3 regions of the Micromonospora sp. NBC_00362 genome follow, and region 3 is predicted to be linked to each of the others. Evidence: riboswitches for the same ligand, from Rfam matches in the RefSeq annotation. Region 3 holds a riboswitch; each other region holds the start of a gene.
What was found. A riboswitch is a leader RNA that binds a small molecule or an ion and turns the genes downstream of it on or off. The one in region 3 is predicted to bind cobalamin.

Region 1 (10,289 bases), 1.4 Mb from region 3:
GCCGGCCCCCGGCTGCAACAGCTGCGGCGCAGCCACCGCCTCACCCTCACCGACGTGGCCGAGAGAACCGGCATCTCGAAGAGCACCCTGTCGCGGCTGGAATCGGGCCAACGACGTGCCAGCCTCGAACTGCTGCTCCCGCTCGCGAAGATCTACCAAGTCACGTTGGACGACCTCGTCAATGCCCCCGTGAGCGGCGACCCGCGGATCAACCTGCGTCCGGTCAGGCGCGACGGGGCGACCCTGCTCCCGCTCACACGCCGGCCGGGTGGCATCCAGGCGTTCAAGATTGTCCTCGGGGCAGGCGGATCGGACACACCGGACCTCCGCACGCATGAGGGTTACGAGTGGCTCTACGTCCTTAACGGGCGCTTACGCCTCATGCTCGGCAGTCACGACCTCATCCTCCTTCCCGGCGAGGCCGCCGAGTTCGACACCCGTACTCCTCACTGGTTCGGGACGCTCGAGGGTGCAGGGGCCGAGTTCCTCAGCCTGTTCGGCCAGCAGGGTGAGCAGGTCCACTTCCGGGCGAAACCGAAGACGCCACGACGCCAGGACAGCGCCGCCTAACGGACGATGGCCAGCCTTCGGCCGCTACTGCCGCCGCCCTCCAGACGCCGCGTTGCTTGTGCAGGGCACCGGCTGAGCAACGCCGTGCGTAGGGGTACCCGCGCCAGCCGGAAGACCGACGCAACCGGGTGCGGTGGCCGTGCATGTCGTACATATGTACGATGTGCGACTTTTGAAATCTCCGCCTAGCCTGCGTGGTGACCGCCGCCGCGCCATTGGCCGTGGATTCGCGGCGGCGGTCTATTGCCCCACTCCAGGTATTCGAGAAGGAGCAACGTGACAATCCTAGTAACCGGAGCGACCGGAAACGTGGGTCGCCAGGTGGTGGCCCAACTGGTCCGGGCCGGGCAACCGGTGCGGGCGATGACCCGCCGGCCGCAGACAAGCCGGCTGCCGGACAGCGCCGAGGTAGTCCAGGGAGACTTCGAACGTCCCGACACCTGGCCGGCGGCGCTGGACGGAGTGCAGTCGGTGTACCTGTTCCCCTTCGTGTACGCCGCGCCCGACCATGGGTTCGTCGATGAGGCGGTCAAGGCCGGCGTCACCCGGTTCGTCGTGCACTCCGCAGCGGCGGCCGGGTTCCCAGCCGGAACCGGAGGCGACGGCGCCCTCGGCCGGCACCTGACCGAAGAGCGGGAAGCGCACCGCGGGTTGGAACTGCTGGTGGAGGCCTCCGGCGCTGAATGGACCCATGTGCGGCCGGGCCTGTTGGCCGCCAACGCTCTGCAGTGGGCCGACCAGATCCGGGCCGGACGGGTGGTGCGCGGGCCGTACGCGTCCGCTGGCTATCCGGTGGTCCACGAGGCCGACGTCGCCGATGTGGCGGTCGCGGCCTTGCTGACCGACGACCATGTCGGTGCCGCGTACACCGTCACCGGCCCGGTGAAGGTCTCGCAGGCGGAGCAGGTCACCGCGATCGGCGCCGCCATCGGCGTGCAGGTGCGATTCGAGGAGCTCGATCCGGCCGAGGCGCGCAGGCAATGGCTGCGCGACGGCTTCGATGAGGAGACCGTCGACTGGATGATTGCGCTGCTCGCCGACGCGATCGACGGGACGGGAGCGTTGCCGCCGACGGACACCTACCTGCGGGTGACGGAGCGACCACCGCGCACGTTCGCCCGGTGGGCCAACGATCACGCCGCCGACTTCCGGCCGGAGGTGACACGATGACGATTCTGGTCACGGGTGCCACCGGCATGGTGGGCCGACACGTCGTCGCCGAACTGGTGAAGACCGGTCATCGGGTCCGCGCACTGACGCGGACGCCGTCGGCGTCGAGCCTTCCGGACGGGGTGGAGGTCGTCGGCGGCGATCTGACGGACCCGCCGTCCCTGGAGCCGTCGTTGAACGGCGTGGAGCGGATGTACCTGTTCCCGGTCGGACGGACAGCGCGTGATGTTGTTGCTGCTGCGAAGCGGGCCAGCGTGCGGCGCATCGTCGTGCTGTCCGGGGCGCTGGCCGACACCGATGACAGTGAGGACGGATACCTGGCGGTCGAGCGTGCGGTCGAGGATTCCGGTCTGGAGTGGACGCATGTGCGACCTGGAGAGCTCGCCGCGAACTGGCTGGACTGGGCTCCAACCATCAAGGAAGGTCGGGTGGTCCGCCGGCCGTACGGGGCTGCGGTGACCCAGCCCACCCATGAGGCGGACATCGCCGCGGTCGCCGCGAGGGTGCTCGTCGAGGACGGCCACACCGGCCGGACCTACACCTTTGCCGGCCCCGAGGCGCTCACCACCGTCTCGCAGGTCGACGCGATCGGCACTGCGATCGGTGCCACGGTGCGATTCGACGAACTCGATCCGGCCCACGCCCGAGCCGAGTGGATCAGCAACGGCTATCCGGAGGCGTTCGTCGACTGGATCTTCGCCATGTGGGCGGAATCCGCGCGTGCCCCCGCCCCGACGAACCAGGAGTGGGCAGACATCGTCCCGCGTCTGACCGGCCGACCCGCGCGGACATTCGCGCAATGGGCCACCGACCACGCGACCGACTTCCGGTAGACCGTTCATAGTGGGGCATGGCGACCCTTCTGGGCCACCATGCCCCACACGACCGCCAACCCAGCACGACGCGCGACGAACGCTCCGCGCAAACATCCTCATCTCGGCATGAGCGGACACCGCCCTCGCCTCTACAGAGAACGCCGACGCCGACTCGTTCGGGTCCGCCGAAGAGGTCACCAGCCTGAAGTGGCTGGTGAGGGCCGTTGCCCGTGGGGTCGATGTCTCAGATGACGGAACCCCTGCGGATTCCTGATGCAAGCGATCGGATACCTTTCATCGATGTTCAGGGGCGAACGCGCCGAGGGCGACCTCGAGCGGGCGCTCGGACAATCTCGCCGTGCTGAGGGACTGCGCGAGCCGGTCAAACAGCCGAGCATCGTCTGGATGGCCGGCGACAGCACTCCCTACACCTATCCGACGCCCAGGGGCCAGGTCCTCGACTTCGTACTGGTGACCTCGTCGGGCCTGCTTGCCGAGGGCATCGGGGCGAACGTGCCCTACGAGAAGGTAGCGGGGGTGTTGCGTAGGTTCCAGACGTCCGTACGCACAGCGACTCCATCGTTTCGCGCCTCTCACGATCTCGCAGAGCCCGACAAGGTCATCGCGACGGCCGTTGTCGCCGCCATCGTCGCCACGTCCGGCGAGCGAGGCTTCGCCGCACCGGCGGCTGAAGGGCTGTTGCTCCTCGACCGCGCCGTCGTCTGGACGCACAGACGAGCCTTCTACGCATACTTAGTGACAGGGCTAGGCGATCAATCCTTCTTTGCCGACGTCGTCGTGCCTTTGGAGGGCATCTCTGACACAGGCATTCAGACCAAGCTTTATACGAATATCTGAAACCTTGCGAATTCCAGTACGGTTTCACCTTCGATCGAATGCATCGTCATTGACATGTACGGAAGTCGCCCTACCGTCTCCGCGAGTCGCCGGGCAGATCCGGATGTCTTGAGGGGTGCTCATCCAACGAGCCGCCGGCACGCACTCCGGCTGCGCGGTAGTCCAGCCCGCTTGACGACGAGCTCGCACCTTCTGATCCGTAGCTTCGGCAAGGCGGTCCGAGCTCGTGCGTTGCAATGTCGGCACCGACCTTTCCTCGTCTATGGCTGGACGTCGTTGGAAAGGTTGATCCGGAACTCCGTGTTGCGGTAGCCGGCGCGACCGAAAGCGGCTGCCATAGGCGCGTTGCCCATGTCGGTGGTGGCGGTGATGCGCGACTCGCCGTTGGTCGCGTGAAGGCGCGTGATCTCGGCGAGCACCTCGTCCACGTAGCCGCGCCCGCGGAACTCCGGCACCACCCCGAGATAGCCGACGTTGACGTTGTACGGGGTCGCGGAGGGAATCGCCATGCCCGCCACCTCGCCGTCGCGCGTGTAGGCGATCCGCCACCACTCCCGCTTACCCGGCGCCCTGAGATAGAAGTCCATATCTTCGCGCGCGGTCGCGTCCACGCCCTTGGCGGCCAGGTTCGCACGGGTCTGGGCATCCAGGCTGCCCTCGGCAATTCTCCTGAACACCGCGAGGAACTCCTCGTCGGAGGCTTCGGTGAACCGTAGCCTGCCGGCCGCGGGGGGTACCCCGTCGGCGGGCGCCCACTCGAACTGCAGCCGCTCCACCTCGCGGATGAGGCCCGCCGCGTGCGCCGCCGCCCGCCGCCACTCCACGGCCGCCAAGGTGGCCGGATCGTCACGCCAGCCGCCGGTGACCTCGATGCTGTACTCCACCGGCTCCGGGAATCCGGCCAGCGCGGCCTTGATCAGCTCGGCGGCGACGGCGGCACGGTCGTCCAGGGCTGGATCCACGTCGAGGCAGTCGAGCGCGACCGGATGCGGGCTCCCCTTCGGCCCCCACCACAATGCCCGTCCCACGACCTGGCCGTCGTGCTCGGCGATCCATGTCCATTCCGGTCGGTACATGTCCTCGGCCAGATCGGCCAGGTAACGGTCGGCGGGGATCCACCCAACGGGCTCGGTCACGATCCACGGCGTCACGCGGTCGAGGTCCGCGGGGGCGGTAGCGCGGTAGGAGATCACGTGCAGAGGCTAGCGAAGCTCAGAGGATGATTCGCGCGGACGGAAGGGCTCCTCTCGCTCGGCTAGAGCAAGGCTCCAGTGCCTGCGGCTCAAGTCCCTGCGGACTCAAGCGGATCTCCTCGTTGGGCAGTCGTAGACCGTCCAGCCTCCCCAGGACGGGGACAAGGTGGAGCGCCCTACCGGGCGAACGACCTTGTTCCCGTCTGGGCAAACGTTCCGACGGTGGCAGGTTCCTCACCTACCGGCTGAACGAGATGTGGTCATCGCAACCATCGGCCTGATGGGTTAGAGCAAGAGTTCGCTCCTGCACCGCCGCGCGTGGTTCCTTACGACCCTGTTTAGGGCCGGCGCCAGCCATCCCGAAACAACACGCCTGACCACTTCGCCAACCTGCACCCAATCTGCTCCCAGTTGCGGGGCCAGGCCCACCAACAGCTCACTGCCTTGACCTGCGCACACTCCCCTGCAAGGCCACCTAGAACCTTGTCGACCGCTGCGCAGAACCACAGAGCACTCCGCGGGAACGAACGGCTCGGCTCAACCGGCGACGTCCACGACGACCTTGCCCTCGGCGGTGCCGCCGGCAACCAGGTCGTGGGCGTCCATGACCGTGTCGAGCGTGAACGCTCGCGGGTCCAGTCGCGGGCGCAACGCGCCGGCATCGGCCAGCGCCGCGATCTCGCGCAGGATGTCGCCGTGGTGTTCGCGGCCCCGGCCGGTGAGCATCGGCAAGAGGGTGAACACCCCGGAATAGGTCGCGCCTCGGAACGACAGCGGGGCGAGCGAGTGTGAGCCCCAGCCCAGCGCGCTGACGACGTGCCCGTGGTAGGTGCGTACCGCCGCGAACGACGCGTCGAGCGTCGCGCCACCGACGTTGTCGACGACGATGTCGAACCCTTCGCCGCCGGTGTACCTCTCGACGTACTCCTCGACCTTGCTCGTCGTGTAGTCGATCGGCACGGCGCCCAGGCTCTCGATCACCCGCATGCTCGCCGGCCCGCCCGTGGCGTACGCCTCGGCGCCGCGCGCCTGGGCGAGTTGCACACCCACGTATCCGACCCCGCCGGCACCGCCGTGCACCAGCACCTTCTGGCCGGCGTGGACCCCAGCCCGGTCGACGAGCCCCTCCCAGGAGGTGATCGCCGCCAGGGGCAGCGCGGCGGCCTCCCGCATCGAGAGTGCCTTCGGCTTGTGGGCAAGCAGCCGGGCGTCCACTGCGGCGTACTCGGCCAGCGAGCCCTGAAGGCCGCCGACGCCCCCGCACAGCCCGTACACCTCGTCTCCCGGCGCGAAGCCGGTCACGTCCGCGCCGACCGCCGCGACGATACCGGCGAGGTCCAGGCCGAGCACCGCAGGCAGCTCGACACGCGCGTGCGCGGCCTTTCCAGCCTGGATCTTCGTGTCGAGCGGGTTGACCCCGCTGGCGACGATCCGCACCAGCACCTGCCCGCGCTCGGGGGTGGGTTGATCGATCTCCTCGACCGTCAGCGGAACGTTGAACTCCCGCAACACCGCAGCGCGCATAACCATCCACACTCTCCGTGATCGAGGCTTCACGTGGACGCTATCCGACCGGATAGGCGGCGGGGCGGGTTCCTCGGACCGCGCCAGCGCCGCCACGGGCGGGCCCGAGCGCTGGTCAGTCGTCTTCGGCACCGTCGAGCAACGCGCGTCGCAGCGCCAGTCGGTGCTTCCGGCGGATCTCCGCCTCCCGGTACCGACGCCGGTCCCCGTCGGTCTCCGGTAGCAGCGGCGGCACCGTCCGAGGCTGACCGTCGTCGTCGATGGCGACCATGACCAGGTGGGCGGTGGCCACGTCGGTGGGCGGCACCGCCCGGTCCCACCGGTCGGCGGTCACCTTGACGGCCACCTCCATCGAGCTGCGGCCGGCCCAGGTGATCCGGGCGTCGACGTGCACGACGTCGCCGACCCGCACCGCGCGGAGGAACGCCGTCTCGTCGATGGCGGCGGTCACCGCCGGCCCGTCGGAGTGCCGGGCGGCGACCACACCGGCGACGGAGTCGATGAGGTTGAGGATCCGGCCGCCGTGCACCGTACCCATCAGGTTGGTGTGGTGCTGGTCCATGATCTGCGAAAGGGTCAGGTGCGACGCCGACGGCGCTCGGCCGGCGATGGTGGTGGTGGTGGTGTCATGCACAGCGGCAGTCCGTCCCTCGGGAAACCACACCGCCGGGTCGCGGACACACGCTGACGAGGACCTGGCCGTGCACCACGCGCACGGCCCGTCACCCGCTCAGCCCACCCGCGAGGCCGACGGCAGCGCACACGGTTGTGTACGCGGCGCCGGCAGGTCTTCGGACTCGCGGGCCTGACCGGTCGCGCCGGTCCCCTACTGGCCGTCGCTTCCCAGGCCGTTGGCCCAGTGCTGATGACGGCGGTCGTTCCCACTCACCGCTGCGGGGCAGCCCCGGATTTTCACCGGGTTCCCTCTTACGACGCCCCGCCGGTCACGACGGGGCGAACCAGCGCCGTCGGCAGCATAGCTGGCCAGGGAATGTGTCCACCCGGGGCGTCCCGCCGCGGCGACGGATGGCCTGATCGTCAACTTTTGTCGTCTGAGGAAGAAGATCGCCAGCTATTGAAAAAAGTCTCGCGAGGGTGAGGATATCCAGATGCGTCGTCTCCCCCAGACTTGCGGGCGGGTGGTCTCGGGCCTCCTCGCGTTCCTCCTCGCCTCGGCGGTCGCCCTCCTCGCGTCCGCCCAACCCGCCGCCGCGCACGGGACCCTCGCCATGTCCACACCGGCGAGCGGCGCCGCAGTGCGCGAGCCGTTGACGGAGGTGCGGCTGTACTTCACCGAGAAGGCCGCCGCCAATGCGTTCTTCACGATCACCGCCCCGGGCGGCGTCCGTGTCGATAACGGCTGGTCGTATGGGGAGCCGAAGCCACTGGACAAGCCGGTACGGGAGTACTTCCTGGTCAACGGTCAGTTCGAGCCACGGGAGTACACGACGGGGTTCCCCGCGGTGGTGTCCGTCGCCCACCTGCCCGCCAAGGGCCAGTACTCGGTGAGCTACCTGTCGGTCGCCTCGGACGGCGACACCGTGCGGGGCACCCTGACCTTCCGCTACGACGGTCGGGTGACGGCAGCGCCGAAGGGGTGGAGCCCGCCGTCGACCCAACCGGACCCGGCGCTGGTGACCGCCACCGAGCAGCACAACTCGTCCGGGCAGGCCTCGGCGGTGCCGACCACCGCCGACGATCCGTCGACCCCGCCGGCCGCGGCGGCCCCGTCGACCGGGTCGACCGAGGAGAGCGGTCCCGGGGCACCGGCCTGGGCCGGCTGGGCGGCGGCGGTCGCGGCGGTCGGGGCGGCGGTCGGGTTCGTCGTCTGGCGTCGCCGATCCGCCGGCACACCCACCGGCCGGGGCCGTGCCTCGGCGGCGACCTCCGGTCGACGCGGCGGTGGCGCCCGTACCACGAATAGGGCCGGCACTGGCAATACCGTCGGCGGCAAGGCCGCCGGGGACAAAACCGCCGGGGGCAAGACCGTCGGCGGCAAGACCGCCGCTGGCAAGACCGTCGGGGGCAAGGCCGGTGCGGCGACCGGCGTCGTCGCGCGTACTGCGAGCGACAAACGGCGGCCCGCCACAGTGCCGGCGGCGCGCAAGGGCACCACGGTCGTCACGGCCCGCACGGGCGTTGCGGTCGATCCGACGCCTACCGATCAGGTGACCACGGCCCTCGCCAGCACGGACGACGAGCTGACAGTCGACACCGGACCACGGCCCGACACGGACCTCGCCGCCGCGACGCCTGGGTCCCGGTTGAGCAACACCCACCTGGCGCTGTTCGTCGGTGGCCTGGTGGCGGCCCTGTTGGCCGGGTTCGGGTTGGCCCGTATCGGCACCGCCGACGAGAGTCCGGCGACCAGCAACGCACGACCGTCAGCCGGCGGATCGCCCGCCTCGGGACAGGTGGGCTCCGCGACCGACGGGCACCAACACCCGGCGGGCACCGGGCCGCACACGCATCGGGGTGACGACGCGACAGGCGCGACGCTGGCGACCGGCACGACGGTCAGCGCCGGTGGGTACACCCTGCAACCGCTGGAGCGGTCCCAACCCCCTGGTGTACGCGCCGACTACCGGTTCCGCATCGTCGGGACCGACAGGCAGCCGGCAACGACCTTCGCTGTCGTCCACGACAAGCCATTGCACCTGATCGTGGTCGGCCGCGACCTGTCCGGCTACCAGCACCTGCACCCGACGATGGCACCCGAAGGCACCTGGAGTGTCCCCCTGACGCTGGCCCGGCCCGGGGGCTACCGCGTCTACGCCGACTTCTCCGTCACCGCGGCCGACGGCAAGCAGCAGCCCCTCGTGCTCGGCGTCGACCACACGGTGCCCGGCGCGCACAACCCGACCGTGCTGCCGCCCGCGGCGGCACAGGCGACGGCTGGCCCGTACACGGTCTCGATGACCGGCGCCCCGACGGTGGGGGTGACGGCGCCGATGCACTTCCAGGTCAGCGCCGACCCGACCGTACCGGCGCAGTTGGAACGGTACCTGGGCTCGTACGGGCACCTGGTCGTCGTCCGTGAGGGCGACCTCGGCTACGTGCACGTCCACCCCGAGCAGGAACTGGTCGACGGGACCGTCAAGTTCTGGCTGACCGCGCCGAGTTCAGGCCGGTACCGGGCCTTCTTCGACTTCCAGGTCGCCGGCACTGTGCACACCGGGGAGTTCACGATCAACGTTCCCTGAGTCCGGAACTTTCTCCGAGCTGCGGCCGACCAACCTCCCAGCAGCAACCATCGGAGGAAGAACACATGCGCACCACCAGCCCGAACGCTTCACGCCGCCGCTCGGCCGCCATCCTCGCCGCCGCGATCCTGACGGTGGGCGTCGCCGGTTGCGGCTCGTCCGACTCTCCGTCGACAGCGCAGGCGAGCCCGCCCGCGTCGGCCTCGGCCAACCCGGACGCTGGTGTGCTCGGCATTCGTGACCCGTGGGTGAAGGCCGCCGACAAGGGCATGACGGCGGCCTTCGGGACCCTGGTCAACGACGGCGACACCGATGTCACGGTGACGAGTGCCACGACCTCGCTGTCGCCGATGGAGCTGCACGAGATGGCGATGAAGGACGGCAAGATGGTGATGCGGCAGAAGCAGGGCGGCATCGTGATCAAGGCCAAGAGCACGCACGCCTTGGAGCCCGGGGGCGACCACCTCATGCTGATGAACCTCACCAAGCCCGTTCAGGCCGGCGACGAGTTGACAGTCACCCTGACCTTCGCCGACGGCAAGACCCAGCAGTTCCGCGCCATGGCCAAGCCGTTCACCGGCGCGCAGGAGAGCTACGCCCCCGGGCACGGCGAGCCGATGCCCAGCATGAGCGCCACGCCGGAGATGAGCATGAGCCCGGCATCGTGACGCGGACACCACAGGTCCGGCCGGTGAGCAGGCGCGGCCTGCTCACCGGCGGAGCACTGGCCGCCGGCGGAGCCCTGGCCGGTGGTGCCGCGATCGCCGGCACCCGCGCGGGGAGGACCGGGCCGCCGACGGCGACCGCCGCCGACACGACGCCCGTGGCGACCGTCGGAGGGCTGGTCGAGCCGTTCCACGGCGCCCGGCAGGCCGGGGTGGCCACCGAACCGCAGGCGCACGCGTCGTTCGTGGCGCTCACACTGCGGGCCGGCGTCGACCGGGCCGCGCTGGGCC
Region 2 (10,289 bases), 730 kb from region 3:
GTGCTTGCCCAGGTGCACGACGGCGTCCGCGCCGAAGCCACCGTCCGCGGCGGGCGCCGTCAGCCAGCGGTACGCGGCCAGGTAGTGGTGGCTGGGCGGCAGGTCCGGGTCGTGGTAGATGGCGATGGGGTTCTCCCCGAAGCCGCGGGGCGGCTGGATCAGCAGCACCACGTTGCCGAAGCGCAGCCCGGCGAGCACGATGTCGCCGCCCTCGGTGTACAGCTCGCCCGGCGGCTCACCCCAGTGCTCCCGCATCCGCTCCCGCAGCTCGGCCGGGACCTGGTCGAACCAGCGCCGATACGTCGACCCCGGTATCCGGGCCTCGGCGGCGGCCAACTGCTCCGGGGTGAGCCACTCCACGTCGTGACCACCGGCGGCGATCAGCGCGTGGATCAGCGCGTCACCGTCGCCGGGCGGTGGCGCGTCACCCAGGTCGTAGCCGGCCTCGGCCAGCGCGGCGAACAGCCGGACCGCCGAGGCCGGCGTGTCCAATCCGACGGCATTGCCGACCCTGGAGTGCTTGGTGGGGTACGAGCTGAGCACCACGGCGACCCGCTTGTCGGCGTGCGGCACGTACCGCAGCCGGGCGTGGCGCACCGCGATCCCGGCGACCCGGGCGGCCCGCTCGGGGTCGGCGGCGTAGACCGAGAGCCCGTCGGCGTCGATCTGCTTGAACGAGAACGGCACTGTGACGATCCGGCCGTCGAACTCGGGGATGGCCACCTGCATGGCGGCGTCCAGCGGGGACAGGCCGGCGTCGCTGTCGGCCCACTGCGCGCGGGTGCTGGTGAGGCAGAGCGCCTGGATGACCGGCACGTCCAGGGCGGCCAGTGCGCCGACGTCCCAGGCGTCCTCGTCGCCGCCACCGGAGGCGTCGGCGGCGACCGCACCTCCGGCCGCGAGCACAGTGACCAGCAGCGCGTCACAGCGGGCGAAGAGCCCGAGTGGGCCGGCGCCCGCGGTCAGCCCGCGCAGCGAGCCGCAGAAGATCGGCAGCGGGTTACCGCCGGCTTTGTGGACCGCGTCCGCGAGCACGTCGACGAAGTCGGTGTTGCCGGCGAGGGCGTGTGCCCGGTAGAAGACGATTCCCACTGTGGGCCGGTCCGGGTCGGCGGGGTGTTCGCCGTGCACGCCGTACGCCGGGGTGGGCGCGGGTGCGGCGAATCCCTCGCCGGTGAGCAGCACCGTGTCGGAGAGGAACCGGGCCAACTGCCCGAGGTTGTCCGGACCGCCCTCCACGAGGTACACCAGCGACTGGGTGACGACCCCGGACGGCACCGTGGAGATGGCCATCAGCTCGGCGTCGGGCAGCGCCTCGCCGCCGAGCACCACCGTCGGCACGCCGGTGGCGAGCACCGCGGCGAGGCCATCCGCCCACGCCTGCCGACCGCCGAGCAGGCGTACGACGACGAGGGCGACCCCGTCGAGCAGGGCGGGCACCTCCTCGGCGGCGACTCGGGCGGGGTTGGCCAACCGGTAGTCGGCGCCGCTGGCGCGGGCGGCCAGCAGGTCGGTGTCGGCGGTGGACAGCAGCAGGATGCGCACGGCATGCTCCGGAAAGTGACGCCCTGGACCCTCACGGGGGTGACCGGGGCGATGCGAGTGGGTACGGCGTCAGCCGGTACGACGGCCCGCGCGAACGGCGCACCGACGCATGCGTCGGGGCCGGACAGCGCCGGGCGATCAGCTCAGCGGTGCCGGTGGCCGGTGTCCTTGGAACGCACTGCCTGGAGCGCGATACGACGATAGTCGTCGATGAATGAGACGCCGTGCGTCATCGGGTCCTCCTCGGGTGTCCACGCCCTGGGGTACGTCCCGACGGCCGAAGTATCCTGGCTTCCGGATCGACGCTCTCCCCCGGCCTTCCAACCGCAGACACACGGCCGTGACTCACGAGGGGGGATCGCTCCCCGGTGACAGTGGCGGGACCGCGTCGGATTCGCACCGACTTCCTTCACTGCCGTCAGGCCGCGAATGCTGCCACACCGCCGCGCCGCCGGTCAACGCCGGTCCGACCCCGCCGGGCGGACGGGACTCATCGAGATTCAACGATTAATACGAGCGCGACTCCGCGCGACGGAATGCCTCAGATCAATGTGCGACGTCCTTTGCTCTGCTTACCTATGTGCACCAGACACGGAGCGTCACCGGCGCCTATAGGTAAGCAGAGCAAAGGTGGCCGGACGAGTCCTGACCTGCGCCGATCCTCCGGCAGGGCGGTGCCGGCCGACACCCTCACCTAGGATCGGCGAACGCCACACCAGTGTCCGCGATCAATCTCGGAGGTCGATCATCATGGTCGCCCCGCAGTTCCATCACCTGGCGGGCCGTGTCTGGCAGTATCCGGGCGATCCCGACCCGGAGGCGGTCCAGGCCGGTGTCGCCGTCGTCGCCGACGAACGCGGCAGTGTGATGATCGACGCCGGGCAGAGCCCCGCGCACGCCCGCGAGATCCAGGCCGCGCTGGCCGCCGCCGGGCTTCCGGAGCCGCGCTGGCTGGTCTACACCCACCATCACTGGGACCACGTGTGGGGCGCCTGCGCCTGGCCCGGCGTGGAGATCGTCGGGCACGAGACGGCCGTGGCGCTGCTGCGCGCCGAGGCCGCCCGGCCGTGGAGCCACCCCTACCTGCAGGAGCAGATACGCGCCGATGCCCGCCTCCGCCCGAGCTTCTCAGCCCGCGCACGCGCGATGGCGTCCTGGGAAGACTTCGCCATCCTGCCGCCGACCCGCACCTTCGCCGACCTGGACGAGCTGCCGGTCGGGGTCGAGCTACGCCACGTCGGCGGCGGGAGCCGATGACGCTCGAGCAGGCCCGCTCGGCCGTCGAGGGCGCCTGATCCAGGCGGCAAACGCTCTCCGGCACCGGGTGCGGGCACCTGACGCCGTGACCCTTCAGAACGATGAGGCCCCGGCCACCAGCGTCCGTGCCGCATCCGTCCACCAGTAGAGGACCTCCCGGCCTGACCGGCGCTTCTGGAGCAAACCGGCATCCGTCAGCACGCGCAGGTGACCACCGACGGTACCGAGCGGCAGCCCGGTCGCGGCGACCACGGCCGTGGTGCTGACCGGCTCAGCCGCCTGCACCAGAATCGTGCTCCGCGCGTTCCCGAGCAGGCGGCGCAGTGGATCCGGGGTGGTGAGAGCCGCCTCGGCGAAGATTCCCGTCACCGGATAGACGATCCCGAAGCGGTCGGGCAACCTCCAGGAGATCCAGCCTCCCCGGCAGTGGGCCGCGAAGAACGTCAGCGTCCCGCCGCGCACGTCGGACGGTGGGTAGGGCCGCTCCTCGACCTGCAGCCGGCCGTTGCCCAGCCAGCGCGTGCCGGGCCTCATGTCGTTGAGGACCCCGGACCATCCGTCCCGGCCCAGCCGGGAGATCCGGGACACCACGTCGGCGCGCAGCACCGACTGCCGGCGCGGCCAATCCGCCTCAATGGTGTGGTGCCAGACCCAGCGCAGGAGAGCGGCCGTCCGGCTCGCCAACCCCGAACCGCGCAGTTCCGCAGCCAGCGGAGAACGTACGTGGGCCAGATCGGCACGGATCCGGTCATCCGGCAGCGATTCCAGCTCCACGAGTTCGTCGTCCAGCGTCATGTCCGGACGGGCGGGCGGCACCGTCAGGAAGTCGGCCATCCAGGAGGACGATATGGCGTGCGCCAGAATGGCCCGGGTCACCGGGTCACCGTCGAGATAGCCCCGGAAGGCATCGACGTGCTGGTCCCGCCAGACCCGATGCCACGGAAGCGGCTGAGCCCGGCGCAGGATATTCAGCGCCCCCAACGTCTCGGTGAGCTGCGAGGTGCCGAAACGCGCCCGCGCCATCACTTCGGCGTCGACCAGGAACACCGCCACGTTTCGCCTCCAGTCGAAACTCTAGGGAGGTGCCGCAGGATGTCGCAAGCTCCTGGCCATGCACAGCGACACCCAACCAGGCGACCCGACGACAGTGAGCACGCGGAACTTCAACGCCCTGTGGGCCGGTGCCGCCATCACCAACCTGGCTGACGGCGTCGTCAAGCTGACAGTGCCTCTGGTGGCCGTCTCGATGACGGACTCCCCTGCGCTGGTCGCCGGTGCCACCCTGGCCAACACCCTGCCCTGGTTGCTGTTCGCACTGCCCGCCGGTGCCCTCGCCGACCGGGTGGACCACCGGCGCCTGATCATGACGATGGCCGCCGCGCGCGCCCTGGTCCTCGCCGTGCTCGTGGGCGCCGTCCTCGTGGACGCCCTCCCGCTGGCCGGCCTGTACGCGGGTGCGCTGCTCCTCGGCACCGCCGAGGTGTTCGCCGACACCACCCGGATGTCGGTCGTGCCGATGGTCATACCCCGCAGTCGCATGGAATCCGCGTTCGCGAAATTGACAGCGACCGAGACCGCGGCCAACGAGTTCATCGGGCCCCCGCTGGGTGGTCTGCTCGCCGCCGCCGGACTGGCCGTGGCACTCGGTGCCGGCGGCGTTGGTTACGCAGGCGCACTACTCGCACTGGCAGTCATGACCGGTCACTACCGCAGCAGCGGTCACCCCGGACCGAGGGCGAAGCTTCCGGGCCTCCGCGTCGACATCCGCGAGGGCATCCGGTACGTGTGGCAGGCAAGAATTCTGCGGTCCCTGCTGCTGGTGGCCGGTGCGGCGAGCGGGTGCTGGGCGGCCTGGATGGCGGTCATCGCCGTCTACGCGATCGCACCCGGACCGATGAACCTGAGCCACGCGGAATACGGCCTGCTGATCGGAGCCCTGGGGGTGGGCGGCGTGGTGGGAGCCTCCGCCGCACCCTTTCTCACCCGCCGCCTCGGACGGCGGGTCGTCCTCGCCGCGTCGATGGCGAGCTTCGCCGTCCTGCTGGTAACACCGGCCATCACCTCGTCCCCCCGGCTGGTCGCCGCGGCGACCGTCCTGGGCGGCGCCGGCTCCGGCGCGTGGAACGTCACCTACAGCTCGCTGCGCGCACTCGTCGTGCCCGACGAGATGATGGGGCGCTACAGCGGGGTCAGCCGCCTGACCAGTTGGGGTTCCATGCCGCTCGGGGCCCTGGCCGCCGGCCTCACCGCCGAACTGGTCAGCGTCAGAGCGGTCTTCTGGGGCGGAGCAGCTCTCTGCGTCCTGGTGCTCACCGTGACGGTACGAACTGTCACCTCACCCGAATTCCGACTGGTGCAGGCCCGCGCTACCGCTCTCCACGAACCCGCGCCGGCCCAGCCGCACTGACCTGGCCTCAGCGGGCATGGCGCTCCGGGTGGGCCCGGCTCCAGGTCCGCATCCGTTCCGGGTAGCCGGTGCGCGCCGCCTCGTACAGCGGCACCGCGTGCTTGCGGGCGATGGACCCGGCCGCGCGCGGCGTTCCGGTACGGCGGCGGATCCACTCGCCGTCGTGCGCGATCGCCACCACAGTGGTGTCCGTCGCGGTCGTCTCCGGCTCCAGGTAGAACTCCACCCCGCGCCGGGTGGCCACGAACGCCTCCAGCGCCGCGAGGTCGTCGCGGGTCGCCTCCCGGTCCAGCTTCGTCGGGGTCGCCTCGGCACCCCGTGACCGGCGGTTGAACCAGCTCATGCCCGCCCCTCTCCTCGACGTCCCTCCAGTGCAGCACCGGTTCCTGGCAATACGCTGCACGCCGGATGGGAGAGAGCTGACCCACGTCGGGAAATCCCCGTGGAACCCGCGGCGGGTGGGCGGTGTCATGAGTGTGATCCGAACGGAGGCTCCCCTGGACGACGAGGCGCTCGTCACCCGCGCTCGGGCAGGTGACCTGGAGGCGTACAACCTCCTGGTCGCCCGGCACACCGCGTCCGCGTACCGGACCGCGGTGCTGCTCGGCGCGGGCTCGGACTCCGAGGACGTCATCCAGGAGGCGTTTGTGAAGGCGTACCGGAAGCTGTCCCGATACCGGGGTGACGCGTCCTTCCGGTCGTGGCTGCTCGCGATCGTCGCCAACGAGACCCGCAACCTGCACCGCTCCCGTGGCCGGCGCGACGGGCTCGTGCTGCGGGCGGCGGCAGCGGACCCGACGTCCGAGATCGCCGAGGACGATGCGGTCGGCGGGGTCCTCGCCGGTGAGCGCCGGGCGTCGCTGGTACAGGCGCTGCGACAACTGCCGGTACGGGACCGTGAGGTGATCGTCTGCCGGTTCTTCCTCGATCTCACCGAGGAGGAGACGGTGTCGGCTCTGGGCTGGCCCCGGGGCACTGTGAAGTCGCGTACGTCCCGGGCGCTGGCGAAGCTCCGTGGCCTGCTCGACAGTGCGGAGGTCCGGCATGGGTGACCTCGAACGGGAACTGCGCGACCTGTCCACCTGGCTGGACACCCCCGATCCGCCCGACGTGACCGCCCGCGTCCGCGTACGGCTCGGCACGCCGTCGCCCCGGCGGCGCCGGTGGCGGTCGCTCGCCGCGGTGGCGCTCGTCGCCCTGCTGGTGGCGGTGTTGCCGCCGACGCGGGCCGCGATCGCCGACGCCGTCACGGGGCTGCTGCGCTTCGCCGGGGTCAGCATCGCCACCTCGCCCGCCCCGACGCCGCCCGCCGGCACCGCGTCGCCGTTGCCCGGGCAGCGGACCGTCGCCCTGGACGAGGCCCAACGGTCGGTACGGTTCCCGATCCGCCTGCCGGCGATGCTGGGCACGCCCGAACAGGTGCTGGTCGCCGACCCCGACGCCACGGGCCGGTACCGGGTGGCGACGCTGCTCTACGACGGGGGCGCGCTGCGCGTCGACGCGTTCGACGGTCACCTCGACCTGGCCTTCCACAAGGAGGTCAGCCCGCCGGGCGCGAACTGGGTCCAGGTCAACGGCGACTTCGCCGTCTGGGTCGACGGCCCGCACGCGTTGTCCTACGTGGACCGGGCGGGCGAGATCCGCCGGGAGACCGCCCGACTGGCCGGCTCGACCCTGATCTGGCAGGACGACGACGTGAGCTACCGGATTGAGGGCACCCTCACCAAGGCCGAGGCGATCGAGATCGCGCGCTCACTGGGCTAGGAACCCGGCGGGCGTGGGCGGTGTCGGAAGGGTGGACGAGTCGTCGACGCGTACCGGAAGGGGTGAGATGGTTTCCTGGGGCAGGTTGACGCTGGCATCCTCGGTGGTCCTGCTGGCGGGGTGCACGACCACGACCAGCGGAGCGGCGCCAACGGCGGGTGCGGCCACCACGGCGAGCACCGCGACCGCCTGCGCGGCGCGGGTCGAGACGGGGTCCCTGCCGGACTGGGCGGACGCCGGGTTCAGCGGGGACGCGCGGGTTCCGCACGTCTTCGGCGCGAAGGGTGACATCGTGGCGGTGCTGTTCGCCCATCCGCTGCGGCAGGTCCGGACGGACGGGTCGAACAACAAGATCCTCTGGGTGGCCCGCGCCGCCACGACCTCGCCCGACCCGACCGCGCCGGCAACCCTGGTGATCACCGCGAGACTGGACGGCACGGACACCCGGGTGATCCGGGAGGTCGCCGGTGGCCCCGGTCCGTCGATCATCGACCTGCCGCAGGCCGGTTGCTGGCGCCTCGACCTGCGCTGGTCCGGGCACACCGACACGATGGACCTGGTCTACGCCCCCTGAGCCAGTGCCCCGGCCGGCTAGGCTGCCCGACGTGCTGGAGGACATGCGGACGGCGGCCCGCAACAACGCCGAATGGTGCGACATCGTCTGCGGCAGCCAAGGGCTGGTCGGCCGTACCGACGCCGACGCCTGGTCGGTCCCCCACCGTTCGCCACAGTGGTACCCGGACGCGGTCACAGTGCGGCCGGGCGTCGACGCCGAGGCCCTGCTGGCCCGGATCGACGCGGGGCCCGGCGCGTCGGTGAAGGACAGCTTCGCCGACCTCGACCTGTCCGGGTACGGGTTCCGGGTGCTCTTCGACGCCCAGTGGATCCACCGGCCAACGTCGGCACCGCCTGTGGACACGCCGCTGACCCCGGTCACCACACCCGACGAGTTGGTGGCCTGGGCGGCGGCCCACGGCGGTGGAGAGCTGTTCCGCCCCGCGCTCCTGGCCGACCCCCGCGTACGGGTGCTCGCCCGCCACGACGACCGGGGTGTGATCACCGGAGGAGCGGTGCTCAGCGGCGACGGCCCGTACGGCGTCTCCAACCTGTTCACCCGCACCGACAACTCCCGGGACGTCTGGCGCGCGGTGTCTGCCACGATGCCCAACGCGCCGCTGGTCGGCTACGAAACCACAGCGGACCTGACGTCGGCGCTGTCCGCTGGCTTCACCACCACCGGCCCTCTCCGCGTCTGGCTGCACGCCTAGCGCTCTGGCCACTGGCTCCGCGCACGGACAGCTATGCTGGGCGGCATCGGCACCGATCCGGCCATCACCGGGGAGCCTCCGGAAGAACGGGCAGTTCGACCGCCTCAGTAGAACCGGACGTCGCGGCACGTCACGTCGTGAAATTGAGCGGCGCCCGCACCATCGAGGCGCAAGCGGGGTGGTACCGCGGAGTCCTGGCCATACGCCCGGCGCTTCGTCCCCGCGTGGGCAGTGAGCAGATGCCCGCGCGAGCGGACGTGGAGTGTAGGGAGAACGTCGGTGCCGGACGGTCCGTCGAAGTCGCCATTCGTGCCACTACCCACCAAGATCGATCTTGGTGGGATGGACCGTGCGGTCATCGAGTGGTGGCAGGCAAACAACGTGTTCAACCGGAGTCTGGAGCAGACTGCCGACGGTCCGCCGTGGGTGTTCTACGAGGGTCCGCCGACCGCCAACGGCACGCCGGGCACCCACCACATCGAGGCGAGGGTCTTCAAGGACCTGTTCCCCCGGTACCGGACGATGCGGGGCTTCTCGGTGCCACGCCGTGCCGGGTGGGACTGCCACGGCCTGCCCGTTGAGCTCGCGGTGGAGAAGGAACTGGGGCTCAGCGGCAAGCCCGACATCGAGAAGATGGGCGTCGCGGAGTTCAACGCCCTGTGCCGCACCTCGGTGCTGCGGCACGTGGACGAGTTCGTCCAGCTCAGCGAGCGGATGGGTTACTGGATCGACCTGGAGCACCCGTACCAGACCATGTCCCCGGAGTACGTGGACAGCGTCTGGTGGTCACTGAAGCAGATCCACGACGGCGGGCGACTGGTGGAGGACTTCCGGGTCGCTCCGTACTGCACCCGCGACGGCACGACCCTGTCCGACCACGAGGTGGCGCAGGGGTACGAGACCGTCACCGACCCCTCCGTGTACGTGCGGTTTCCGTTGCGCGGGGAAGTGGCCGGTCACAGCGGTGTCGACCTGCTGATCTGGACCACCACCCCGTGGACCCTGGTATCCAACACCGCCGTCGCCGTACACCCCACTGTGACGTACGCCCTGGCCCGCACCGAGCGGGGCACGTTCGTCGTCGCCGAACCGCTGACCCGGCGGGTCCTCGGCGAGGAGGCGGAGATCCTGGCGACCGTACCGGGGTCGGCCCTTGAGGGTCTGCGGTACGAGCGGCCGTTCGACCTGGTGGACATCCCGGACGCGCACCGGGTGGTCCTCGCGGAGTACGTGACGACCGAGGACGGCACCGGCCTGGTGCACCAGGCGCCGGCCTTCGGCGCGGACGACCTCGCGGTCTGCCGCGCGTACGGGTTGCCGCTGGTGAACCCGGTCGCCCCGAACGGGAGGTTCAACGACGGCATCGACCTGGTCGGTGGGGTGTTCTTCAAGGACGCCGACGCGTTGCTCATCGACCGCCTCAATAGGTCTGGTCGGTTGTTCCGGCACGAGCCGTTCGAGCACCCCTACCCGCACTGCTGGCGGTGCCACACCCCGCTGATGTACTACGCGCAGCCGTCCTGGTACATCCGGACGACCGAGGTCCGCGACGAGCTGACGCGGGAGAACGAGAACACCAACTGGTTCCCGGAGCACATCAAACACGGCCGCTACGGCGACTGGCTGAAGAACAACATCGACTGGGCGGTGTCCCGCTCCCGGTACTGGGGTACCCCGCTGCCGCTCTGGCGATGCCCGGACAACCACATCACGGCTGTTGGTTCCCGTACCGAGCTCGGGGAGCTGGCCGGCGCCGACCTGTCCGAGCTGGATCCGCACCGCCCGTACGTCGACGAGATCACCTTCGCCTGCCCGGACTGCGGCCAGGTCGCCGCCCGCGTCCCCGAAGTGATCGACGCCTGGTACGACTCCGGGGCGATGCCGTTCGCGTCGTTGGGCTACCCCCACGTGCCGGGCAGCAGGGAGATCTTCGAGCGCACCTACCCGGCCCAGTACATCTGCGAGGCGATCGATCAGACGCGGGGGTGGTTCTACACGCTGATGGCGGTGGGCACGCTGGTCTTCGACCGGTCCCCGTACGAGAACGT
Region 3 (10,289 bases):
GGTCAGGTCCGACGATGAGTAGCGCCGAGGCAACCGCCGGCACGCAGCGCGGCGAACTCAGCGACTGGTTCCGGGAACGGATCTCCCACGCCGTCTCCGAGTTCACCGCCGCGACCGCGCTGGTCGTCCTGTTCATCGCCCTGTCCTTCGCGAGTCCCTACTTCCTGACAGCCGACAACCTCTTCAACATCGGGGCCCAGACGGCGGTGATCGCCATCATCGCCACGGCCCAGACGATGGTCATCATCACGAAGGGCATCGACCTGTCGGTGGGATCGGTCGCCGCGCTCGCCGGCGTGTTGGGCGCGATGGTCGTGCGCGACCTCGGCTTCTCGCTCTGGGCGGCCACGGCTGTCGCCATCGGCGTCGGCGCGTTGGCCGGGCTGTTGAACGGGCTGCTCGTCACGGTGGCCCGGATTCCGCCGTTCATCGCGACGTTGGGGACGATGTCCGTGGGCCGCGGCCTCGTCTTCATCATCACCGGAGCCGTCGGCGTCTACGGCCTGCCCCGATCCTTCCAACTGCTCGGCAACGGGCAGATCCTCGGCATCCCGTTCGCCGTGGTGATCACCGTCCTGGTTGCCGTCGGGGTCGCCTTTCTGCTCTCCCAGACCCGCTTCGGTCAGTACACCTACGCGATGGGCTCCAATCTGGAGGCAGCCCGCCGCTCCGGCATCCGGGTCGGGCGGCACCTCACCGGGGTGTACGTGCTGGCCGGCGTGCTGGTCGGGCTGGGCGGCATGATCGCCGCGTCCCGGGTCAACTCCGGCCAGCCCAACTACGGGATCTCGCTGGAACTCGACGTCATCGCCGCCGCCGTCATCGGCGGAGCCAGCCTGTTCGGTGGGCAGGGCCGGATCGTCGGAACCATCATCGGCGCGTTCCTCATCGCCCTGGTCCGCAACGGCGCCGTCCTGCTCGACATCAGCATCCACTACCAGCAGGTGATCGTCGGCGTGATCATCTGGGCCGCCGTCTACTTCGACCAGTACCGCCGCCGGCGGCTGGAATCACGGGGTTGACATGCCATTCCGAGAGTCCGAACGAGGAAGGACACACACCATGGCACACACCACCACCAGCCGGCGGACGCGAGGACGACTCCTGCGCGCGCAGGCGATCCTGGCCGCGGCCGCGGCGACCGCCCTGCTCAGCGCCTGCGGCGGGGTCGAGGTCCGGGACGGCGGCGACGGCGCGACCAAGGACGCGAGCGGCCCGTTGAAGCTCGCCGTCGTACCCAAGGCGGTCGGAGCCGACTACTGGAACACTGTCAAGGCCGGCGCCGAGTGCGCCGCGCAGCGCGCCGGGGACGTCACCGTCCAGTGGGACGGGGTGACCACCGAGACCGACGTCGAGGGCCAGGTCAACCTGATCCAGAACTTCGTCACCAAGAAGGTCGACGGCATCGTCTACGCGGCGACCGACTCCAGCGCGCTGGCACCGGCGACCGACAAGGCGCTCAGCGCCAACATCCCGGTCGCCATGATCGACTCCGGCACCAGCCCGCAGCCGTCGAACGTGCCCCTCTTCGCCACCGACAACCGCGCATCGGCGACCGAGGCGGCGAAGCTGCTCGCCACCGAACTCGGCCCCGGCAACCACGAGGTGGCGCTCGTCGAGTTCCAGCCCGGATCCCAGACCAACACCGAGCGGGTCGACGGCTTCAAGGCCGGTCTCGCCCAGTACCCCAACCTGAAGCTGGTCGGCCAGCAGCCGAGCCGCAGTGACGTCAACGAAGCCCGACGGGTCACCGAGAACATCCTCACCGCCAACCCCAAGCTCGCCGGCGTCTTCGCCGCCAACGAGCCGAGCGTGCTCGGTGCCGCGCAGGCCATCCAGGCCGCCGGCAAGTCCGGCAAGGTGGTCATCATCGGCTGGGACGCCGCCCCGGACGAGATCGCCGGAGTGCGCAACGGCCAGATCTCGGCGCTGGTCGTGCAGAACCCGTTCAAGATGGGCTACTTCGGCGTCGACAAGATGGTCAAGCACCTCCGTGACAAGGCGCCGCTGGCATCGGCCGACACCGGCGTCACGTTCGTCACCAAGGAGAACATCGACTCGGCGGAGATCAAGGCGGTGCTCGAGCCCAGCTGCGCCAACCCGCCGGTGCAGTGATGGGCGGCACTCCAACGGCCACCGCCGACAGCGACCAGCAACCCACCGAGACGGAACCGCCGGTCCTTGAGGCACGCGGCATCGTCAAGCGGTTCGGGCACGTCGAGGCGTTGCGGGGCGCCGACTTCACGGTCCGCCGCGGTGAGGTCGTCGCGTTGATCGGCGACAACGGCGCCGGCAAGAGCACCCTGATCAAGACCCTGTCCGGTGTGCATCCGCCGGACGAGGGCGAGATCCGGGTCGGCGGCCGTCCGGTCCAGTTCTCCACTCCGGTCGATGCCCGACGGGCCGGGGTGGAAACGGTCTACCAGGACCTCGCCGTCGCCGACGACCTCAGCGTGGCCGCCAACCTGTATCTCGGCCGGGAGATCCTCCGCTCCGGACCACTCGGCCGGCTCGGACTGTTGGACAAACGCGCCATGCGCCACGGCGCTGCCGCCGCCCTCGACGAACTCGGCGTACGGATCCCCCGGGTCACCACCCCGATCGCGATGCTCTCCGGTGGGCAGCGGCAGTGCGTGGCGGTGGCCCGCGCCATCATCTGGGCGACAAACGTGGTCATCCTCGACGAGCCCACAGCGGCCCTGGGTGTGGTCCAGACCGGGCGGGTGCTCGACGTCGTCCGGCGTGCCCGCGACGCCGGCATGTCGGTGGTGCTGGTGAGCCACAACATGCCTCAGGTGCTCGAGATCGCCGACCGGGTCGAGGTCCTGCGCCTCGGTCGACGCGCTGCCCAACTCCGCGCCGACGAGGTCACCACCGACGACCTGGTCGCGGCGATGACCGGCAGCACCAGCGTGGATCGGGACGAGCGGTGACGGCTGCCGTCCAGCGGGGCGCGCAGGATCCCGGCCGTCGGGCGACCTCGAACGCCGTCGGGTCGCCGTTGCGGCTGAGCCCACTGGGCTTCGGCGCCTCGCAGGGCGGCAATCTCTACCGGGCGACGTCGGACGAGCAGTTCGCCGCCGCCGTGGACACCGCGTGGGCGGGCGGCATCCGATACTTCGACACGGCGCCGCACTACGGGCTGGGCCTGTCCGAACGACGCCTGGGCGCGGCCCTGCGCTTACGCCCGCGCGGCGAGTACGTGGTGTCGACGAAGGTCGGCCGGCTGCTCGTGCCGTCCCCGGAGACGGCACACCGGCGGGATCCGGAGGGGTTCGACGTCCCCGCCGACCATCGCCGGGTCTGGGACTTCAGCCGCGACGGCGTACGCCGTTCCCTGGAGGCGAGCCTTCGGCGCACCGGCCTGGACCGGATCGACGTGGTGTACCTGCACGACCCGGACGAGCATTGGGAGCAGGCCGCCCGCGAGGCGATCCCGGCGTTGGTGGAGCTGCGGGAGCAGGGCGTCATCGGGGCCGTCGGGGCGGGGATGAACCAGTCCGCGATGCTGGCCCGTTTCGTGGCGGAGACCGACGTGGACGTGGTGATGTGCGCCGGCCGGTACACCCTGTTGGAGCAGGGCGCGTTGACCGACCTGCTGCCCGTCGCGCAGACCCACGACGTCGGTGTGGTGGTCGCCGGGGTCTACAACTCCGGGCTGCTGGCCCGGGACATGCCGCCGCCCGACGCCGTCTACGACTACCAGCAGGCGCCGGCAGAGGTGATCGACCAGGCCCGCCGGATAGCGCGGGTCTGTCAGATGTACGGCGTCACGCTGCCCCAGGCGGCGTTGGCGTTCGTCCGTCGTCACCCGGCCGTCGTCTCGACAGTGGTCGGCATGCGGGACGAGGCCCAGGTGACCGAGACCCTGCGTCGAGCCGGTGTCGACGTCCCAGATCAGCTCTGGACGGCGTTGTACGACGAAGGGCTGCTCGACGTGCAGCCGTGAGGGGCGGCCGTCACGACCGGGCCGTCACGATGCTCGCGTCGGCGTCGTCGGGTAACCCCTGCAACGACTCCTCCACGCCGATCAGGTGGTTGGCCATCCGGGTGCGCGCCCGCTCCGGGTCGCGCGCCACGAGGGCCTTCAGGATCGCCACGTGTTCGTGATGGGTGCGCAGGTCCGCGCCCTCCTCGTGCAGACTCCGCCAGAGCCGGCCACGGATGGTGCGCCCGGCGAACGCTTCGATCAGGCCGACGAGCACCGGATTCTCGGCGTGCACCGAGATGATCCGGTGGAAGGCGATGTCGATCTCCATGATCCGCTCGTGGTCCGGCGGTGACTGGCCGATCAACCGGGCCGCCTCGTCGAGCAGGTCACCCGCCTGGGCCAGGGCCTCGTCGGTGATCCTGGTCGCCGCCAGGCAGGCGGCCTCGCACTCCAGCAGCCGGCGAACGGTGTGGATGTGCCGGGGGTCGCCCTGGCCCTGGAAGTCCACCACGAAACCCATCGGCGCCAGCAGTTGTGGCGCGTCGAGGTTGGTGACGTAGGTGCCGTCGCCCTGGCGGATGTTGACGATGCCGAGGATCGACAGGGCCGACATCCCCTCGCGCAGAGATCCACGCGAGACGCCGAGCTGCTCGGCGAGGTCCTTCTCGATGGGCAACCGGTCCCCGGGCCTGAACTGCCCTTCGAGGATCATCCGCTTGATACCGTTGACCACTTCGTCAGTGCGAGACATGATCCCCCTAGCGGCCGGCGGGGGTGGCCTTCCCACCCGCAGTCACGTACGCCGCCTCCGGAGATGACACGGTAGTCGGGTCTGTCGCCGCCCAGTAGTGGCCGTCGGGAAAGCGGTAGAGCGCTACCGACTCCTGACGCATCCGGGTGGAGTAGCCGGGCTGGCTGGGCAGGACGTATCCGCTGCCGGAGCCGGTGTCCCGGATGATGCAGGGATCGGTGAAGTGCTCGTGCAGGTGGTCGACGAACTCGGTGACCCGGTTGGTGAGGTCTCCCGAGACCGCGACGTAGTCGAGCACCGACACGTGTTGGACCATCTCGCACAGGCCGACACCGCCGGCGTGTGGGCACACCGGGACGTCGAACTTCGCGGCGAGCAGCAGCACGGCGACGATCTCGTTGATGCTGGCCAACCGGCCGGTGTCGAGCTGGCAGAAGTCGATGGCCTCGGCCTGGAACAGCTGCTTGAACATCACCCGGTTGTGGCAGTGTTCGCCGGTGGCGACGCCGATCGGAGCGACGGCGCGGCGGACGGCGGCGTGGCCCAGGATGTCGTCGGGGCTGGTCGGCTCCTCGATCCACAGTGGCGTGAACTGCGCGAGGGCGGTGACCCAGTCGATGGCCTGACCGACGTCCCACACCTGGTTGGCGTCGATCATCAGGTTGCGATCCGGCCCGAGGATCTCGCGTGCGATAGCGCATCGGCGGATGTCGTCGTCGAGGTTGGCGCCCACCTTGAGCTTGACGTAGCCGTAGCCGGTGTCCACCGCCTCCTGGCACAGCCGGCGCAGCTTGTCGTCGCCGTAGCCGAGCCAACCCGCGGAGGTGGTGTAGGCGGGGTAGCCGGTCCGGTCGAGCTCGGCGAGGCGGGCGGCCTTCGTGCCCTCCTTGGCCCGCAGGATGGCCAGTGCCTCGTCGCGGGTCAGCGCGTCGGACAGGTAGCGCAGGTCCGCGATGTCGACGAGTTGCTCGGGGGACATGTCGACGAGCAGCCGCCACAGCGGCTTGTCGGCGAGTCGGGCGACCAGGTCCCACGACGCGTTCAACACGGCGGCCAGGGACAGGTGGACGACACCCTTCTCCGGGCCGAGCCAGCGCAGTTGCGAGTCGGAGGTGAGGAGGCGGTAGACAGCGCCCATGTCCGCTGCCATCGTCGCCACGTCCAGGCCCACCAGGAGCTGTGCCTGGTGGACCGCCGCCGCGGCGACGATGTCGTTGCCTCGGCCGATGGTGAAGGTCAGGCCGTGCCCCGCGAGTGGCGCGCCCGCGCCGTCGACGCCGTCGGTGTGCAGGACGACGTAGGCCGCCGAGTAGTCGCCGTCCTTGTTCATGGCGTCTGACCCGTCAGCGGTCAGGGAGGTGGGGAAGCGGACGTCTTCGACGGTGACGGCGGTGATCTGCGGCATGCGCTCCTCGCCCGGCTCGGCTAAAGATCAGATGATCACTGGGAGTATACGGAGGGCTGCTCCAGCCCGTCAACGATGTCGATCACCGTAGGCCCACAGACATATGATGTTTGCGCCGCAGGGTCGTTCCGCCTTGTCGCCCATCGTGCCGGTAGACGGGCGAAGGTGGCGGGGGTGGCGGGTTGTGGAGATTGGATGTTCCCCCTCGCGCCAAGGCATTGACGTCGACGTATGGGAGCACTCTACGGTGCCGTGGCCTCGATACATCAAATCTTTGTCGACTGTCGACACGCGCGGGGAGAGTCCGGTCTCTGGTGCCCGGCCTCGGTCGGCGTGGGGTGGTCGGCCGGGGTGGTGACGGTGGTCACCGAGTGAGTCGCCGACACGCCCGAGACCGACATGTGGGGTGTGACAACGGCTGTGTCCCTATATATGGTGTCGAGCGCAGCTGGTTCGGCCGCTCATCCGGGGCGGTCGAGGCAACAGGGAACCCGGTGGAAATCCGGGACTGTCCCGCAGCGGTGAGTGGGAACGACCGCCGTCATCAGCACTGGGCCACCAATCGGCCTGGGAAGCGACGGCCAGTAGGAGACCGGCGAGTCCGGTCGTGCCCGCGAGTCCGAAGACCTGCCAGCGCGCCGCGTACCCGCACCCGGGTGGGCGGCGGTCCGAGGCCGCGTGGGACGGCTGACGCCACCTGACCCACGCCGTGCTGGCGTGGCGTCCGCCGGTGTCTGTCTCCTCGCGTCCGGACCACCAGGTCTCGAACTCCGAGGAGCGAGTGGTGACAGTCACCGAGGTAGTCCCGGCCAGCGGCGACGCGATCCTGCGGCGGACGCCGATGCAGGTCCGCAAGCGCGACGGCGGCACCGAACCCGTGGACGTGAACAAGATCGTCCGGGCGGTCGAGCGGTGGGCCGACGACCTGACCGACGTCGACCCGATGCGGGTGGCCACCCGCACCATCAGCGGCCTCTACGACGGCGCGACCACTGCCGAACTGGACCGGCTGTCCATCCAGACCGCGGCCGAGATGATCGGCGAGGAGCCGCAGTACTCGCGCCTCGCCGCGCGGCTGCTGGCCGGCTACGTCGACAAGGAGGTGCGTCGACAGGGCATCACCTCGTTCAGCGCGGCGATCCGGGCCGGCCACGCCGAGGGCCTGATCGGTGACGACACCGCCGCGTTCGTCGACGCGCACGCCACGACGCTCGACCACGCCATCGACCCGGACGGCGACCGCCGGTTCGAGTACTTCGGCCTGCGCACGGTGTACGACCGCTACCTGCTGCGCCACCCCACCAGCCGACTGGTGCTGGAGACCCCGCAGTACTGGCTGCTGCGGGTGGCCTGCGGCCTGGCCCGGACGGCGGACGAGGCGGTCGGCTTCTACCGACTGATGTCCAGCCTGGCCTACCTGCCCAGCTCACCGACCTTGTTCAACTCCGGGACGCGGCACACCCAGATGTCCTCCTGCTACCTGGTCGACTCCCCGCTCGACGAGCTGGACTCCATCTACCAGCGGTACGCCCAGGTCGCCAACCTGTCCAAGTTCGCCGGTGGCATCGGCATCGCGTACTCCCGGGTCCGCTCCCGCGGCGCGTTGATCCGGGGCACGAACGGGCAGTCCAACGGGATCGTGCCGTGGCTGCGCACGCTGGACGCGAGCGTCGCCGCGGTGAACCAGGGTGGCCGGCGCAAGGGGGCGGCCTGCGTCTACCTGGAGCCGTGGCACCCGGACATCGAGGAGTTCCTGCAACTGCGGGACAACACCGGCGAGGACGCCCGGCGCACCCACAACCTCAACCTGGCCAACTGGATTCCAGACGAGTTCATGCGCCGGGTCGAGGCCGACGAGCTGTGGTCGCTGTTCGACCCGCACGAGGTGCCCGAGCTGCCCGACCTGTGGGGGGAGCGGTTCGACGCCGCGTACCGGGAGGCCGAGGCGCAGGGCCGCTACGTGCGGCAGGTTCCGGCACGGGAGCTGTACGGGAAGATGATGCGGACCCTCGCCCAGACCGGCAACGGCTGGATGACCTTCAAGGACGCCGCCAACCGGCTCTGCAACCAGACCGCCGAGCCGGGCAACGTGGTGCACCTGTCGAACCTCTGCACCGAGATCGTCGAGGTGTCCAGTGACACCGAGACCGCCGTGTGCAACCTCGGCTCGGTGAACCTCGCCGCACACCTCACCGACGGCGGCATCGACTGGGAGCGGCTGCGCGCCACGGTGCGGACCGCGGTGACCTTCCTCGACCGGGTCATCGACATCAACTACTACCCGACCGCGCAGGCGGCGGCGAGCAACCCCCGCTGGCGGCCGGTCGGGCTCGGGCTGATGGGCCTACAGGACGTGTTCTTCGCGCTGCGGCTGCCGTTCGACTCGCCGGCCGCCCGCGAGCTGTCCACCCGGATCAGCGAGGAGCTGTACCTGACCGCGCTGGAGACCTCCGCCGACCTGGCGCGCGACTTCGGCGCGCACCCGGCGTACCCGCAGACCCGGGCCGCGCGAGGCCAGCTCCAGCCCGACCTGTGGGGTGTCGAGGGTACGCAGACCGCGCGGTGGGACGCGCTGCGCGAGCGGGTCGAGGCGTACGGGCTGCGCAACTCGCTGCTCGTGGCGGTCGCACCGACCGCGACCATCGCCTCGATCGCCGGGTGCTACGAGTGCATCGAGCCGCAGGTGTCCAACCTGTTCAAGCGCGAGACCCTGTCGGGGGAGTTCCTCCAGGTCAACACCGCTCTGGTACGCGAGCTGAAGGCCCGCGGTCTGTGGACCGAGCGGATTCGTTCGGCGATCAAGCGGGCGGAGGGGTCGGTGCAGGACATCGCCGAGCTGCCGGCCGGCGTACGGGAGTTGTTCCGCACCGCGTGGGAGCTGCCGCAGCGGGCGCTGATCGACCTGGCTGCCGCCCGCGCCCCGTTCATCGACCAGTCCCAGTCGTTGAACCTGTTCCTGGCCGCGCCGACCATCGGCAAGCTCTCCTCGATGTACCTGTACGCGTGGAAGGCCGGGCTGAAGACCACCTACTACCTGCGCTCGCGCCCCGCGACGCGGATCCAGCAGGCCACCGTCAGCGCCGTCGCACCCGTCGTCGTCGACGCGGAGGCGCTGGCCTGCTCGCTGGAGAACCCCGAGTCGTGCGAGGCCTGCCAGTGACTCCCGCCGACGCCGCCACCACCGATGCCAGCACCACCGACACGAGGACCACGCACATGCTGCTCGACCCCGGGATGGACCTGACTCTCCGCCCGATGCGCTACCCGCACTTCTTCGACCGGTTCCGCGACGCGATCCGCAACACCTGGACGGTCGAGGAGGTCGACCTGCACGCCGACCTCGCCGACCTGGACAAGCTGTCGCCGGCCGAACGGCACCTGGTCAGCCGCCTGGTGGCGTTCTTCGCCACCGGTGACACGATCGTCGCCAACAACCTGGTGCTCAACCTCTACCAGCACGTCAACAGCCCGGAGGGTCGCCTCTACCTGTCCCGCCAGCTGTTCGAGGAGGCCGTGCACGTCCAGTTCTATCTCAACCTGCTCGACACGTACGTGCCCGACGAGACCGAACGCTTCGAGGCCTTCGCGGCCATCGAGAACATCCCCTCGATCCGTCGTAAGGCCGAGTTCTGCTTCCGGTGGATCGACTCCCTGACCGACCTGCGGGAGCTGCGATCCCGCGAGGACCGGCGCACGTTCCTGCTCAACCTGATCTGCTTCGCCGCCTGCATCGAGGGTTTGTTCTTCTACGGCGCGTTCGCGTACGTCTACTTCCTGCGCTCCCGCGGGCTGCTGCACGGCCTCGCCTCGGGCACCAACTGGGTGTTCCGCGACGAGTCCATGCACATGGCGTTCGCGTTCGACGTCGTCGACACCGTCCGCGCCGAGGAGCCGGACCTGTTCGACGACGACCTCGCCGACCAGGTTCGCCGGATGCTCACCGAGGCGGTCGAGTGTGAGGTGCAGTTCGCCGAGGACCTGGTGGGCCACGGTGTGCCCGGTCTGACGTTGGCCGACATGCGGGAGTACCTCCAGCACGTCGCCGACCGCCGCCTCGCCCAGCTCGGCATCGCGCCGCACTACGGTTCGAGCAACCCGTTCGGCTTCATGGAGTTGCAGGACGTGCAGGAGCTGTCCAACTTCTTCGAGCGGCGGGTGTCGGCGTACCAGGTCGGGGTGACCGGCACCGTCGCCTTCGACGA

Region 1: linked by a shared signal. The riboswitch ahead of OG992_RS01295 (acyl-CoA thioesterase) and the one ahead of OG992_RS07780 (ribonucleoside-diphosphate reductase subunit alpha) in region 3 are both predicted to bind cobalamin.
Region 2: linked by a shared signal. The riboswitch ahead of cobN (cobaltochelatase subunit CobN) and the one ahead of OG992_RS07780 (ribonucleoside-diphosphate reductase subunit alpha) in region 3 are both predicted to bind cobalamin.

What each region holds. Positions count from the first base shown of each region.
Region 1 covers NZ_JAPENH010000001.1:282,863-293,151, reverse strand. Annotated here, with positions in the region: gene OG992_RS01325 (helix-turn-helix domain-containing protein) at 1-570, shown strand, start outside; gene OG992_RS01320 (NAD(P)H-binding protein) at 847-1,740, shown strand; gene OG992_RS01315 (NAD(P)H-binding protein) at 1,737-2,573, shown strand; gene OG992_RS01310 (hypothetical protein) at 2,856-3,413, shown strand; gene OG992_RS01305 (GNAT family N-acetyltransferase) at 3,674-4,606, opposite strand; gene OG992_RS01300 (zinc-dependent alcohol dehydrogenase family protein) at 5,144-6,136, opposite strand; gene OG992_RS01295 (acyl-CoA thioesterase) at 6,246-6,692, opposite strand; cobalamin riboswitch at 6,895-7,109, opposite strand; gene OG992_RS01290 (copper resistance protein CopC) at 7,240-9,333, shown strand; gene OG992_RS01285 (copper chaperone PCu(A)C) at 9,399-10,001, shown strand; gene OG992_RS01280 (Dyp-type peroxidase) at 10,025-10,289, shown strand, end outside.
Region 2 covers NZ_JAPENH010000001.1:943,117-953,405, reverse strand. Annotated here, with positions in the region: gene cobN (cobaltochelatase subunit CobN) at 1-1,545, opposite strand, end outside; cobalamin riboswitch at 1,826-1,955, opposite strand; gene OG992_RS04135 (MBL fold metallo-hydrolase) at 2,296-2,802, shown strand; gene OG992_RS04130 (helix-turn-helix transcriptional regulator) at 2,896-3,855, opposite strand; gene OG992_RS04125 (MFS transporter) at 3,914-5,209, shown strand; gene OG992_RS04120 (hypothetical protein) at 5,217-5,552, opposite strand; gene OG992_RS04115 (RNA polymerase sigma factor) at 5,680-6,261, shown strand; gene OG992_RS04110 (hypothetical protein) at 6,254-6,973, shown strand; gene OG992_RS04105 (hypothetical protein) at 6,962-7,264, opposite strand; gene OG992_RS04100 (hypothetical protein) at 7,266-7,547, shown strand; gene OG992_RS04095 (hypothetical protein) at 7,579-8,241, shown strand; gene ileS (isoleucine--tRNA ligase) at 8,521-10,289, shown strand, end outside.
Region 3 covers NZ_JAPENH010000001.1:1,676,684-1,686,972, reverse strand. Annotated here, with positions in the region: gene OG992_RS07810 (ABC transporter permease) at 15-1,022, shown strand; gene OG992_RS07805 (ABC transporter substrate-binding protein) at 1,063-2,115, shown strand; gene OG992_RS07800 (ATP-binding cassette domain-containing protein) at 2,115-2,933, shown strand; gene OG992_RS07795 (aldo/keto reductase) at 2,930-3,949, shown strand; gene OG992_RS07790 (FadR/GntR family transcriptional regulator) at 3,960-4,682, opposite strand; gene OG992_RS07785 (enolase C-terminal domain-like protein) at 4,690-6,087, opposite strand; cobalamin riboswitch at 6,520-6,737, shown strand; gene OG992_RS07780 (ribonucleoside-diphosphate reductase subunit alpha) at 6,929-9,247, shown strand; gene OG992_RS07775 (ribonucleotide-diphosphate reductase subunit beta) at 9,304-10,289, shown strand, end outside.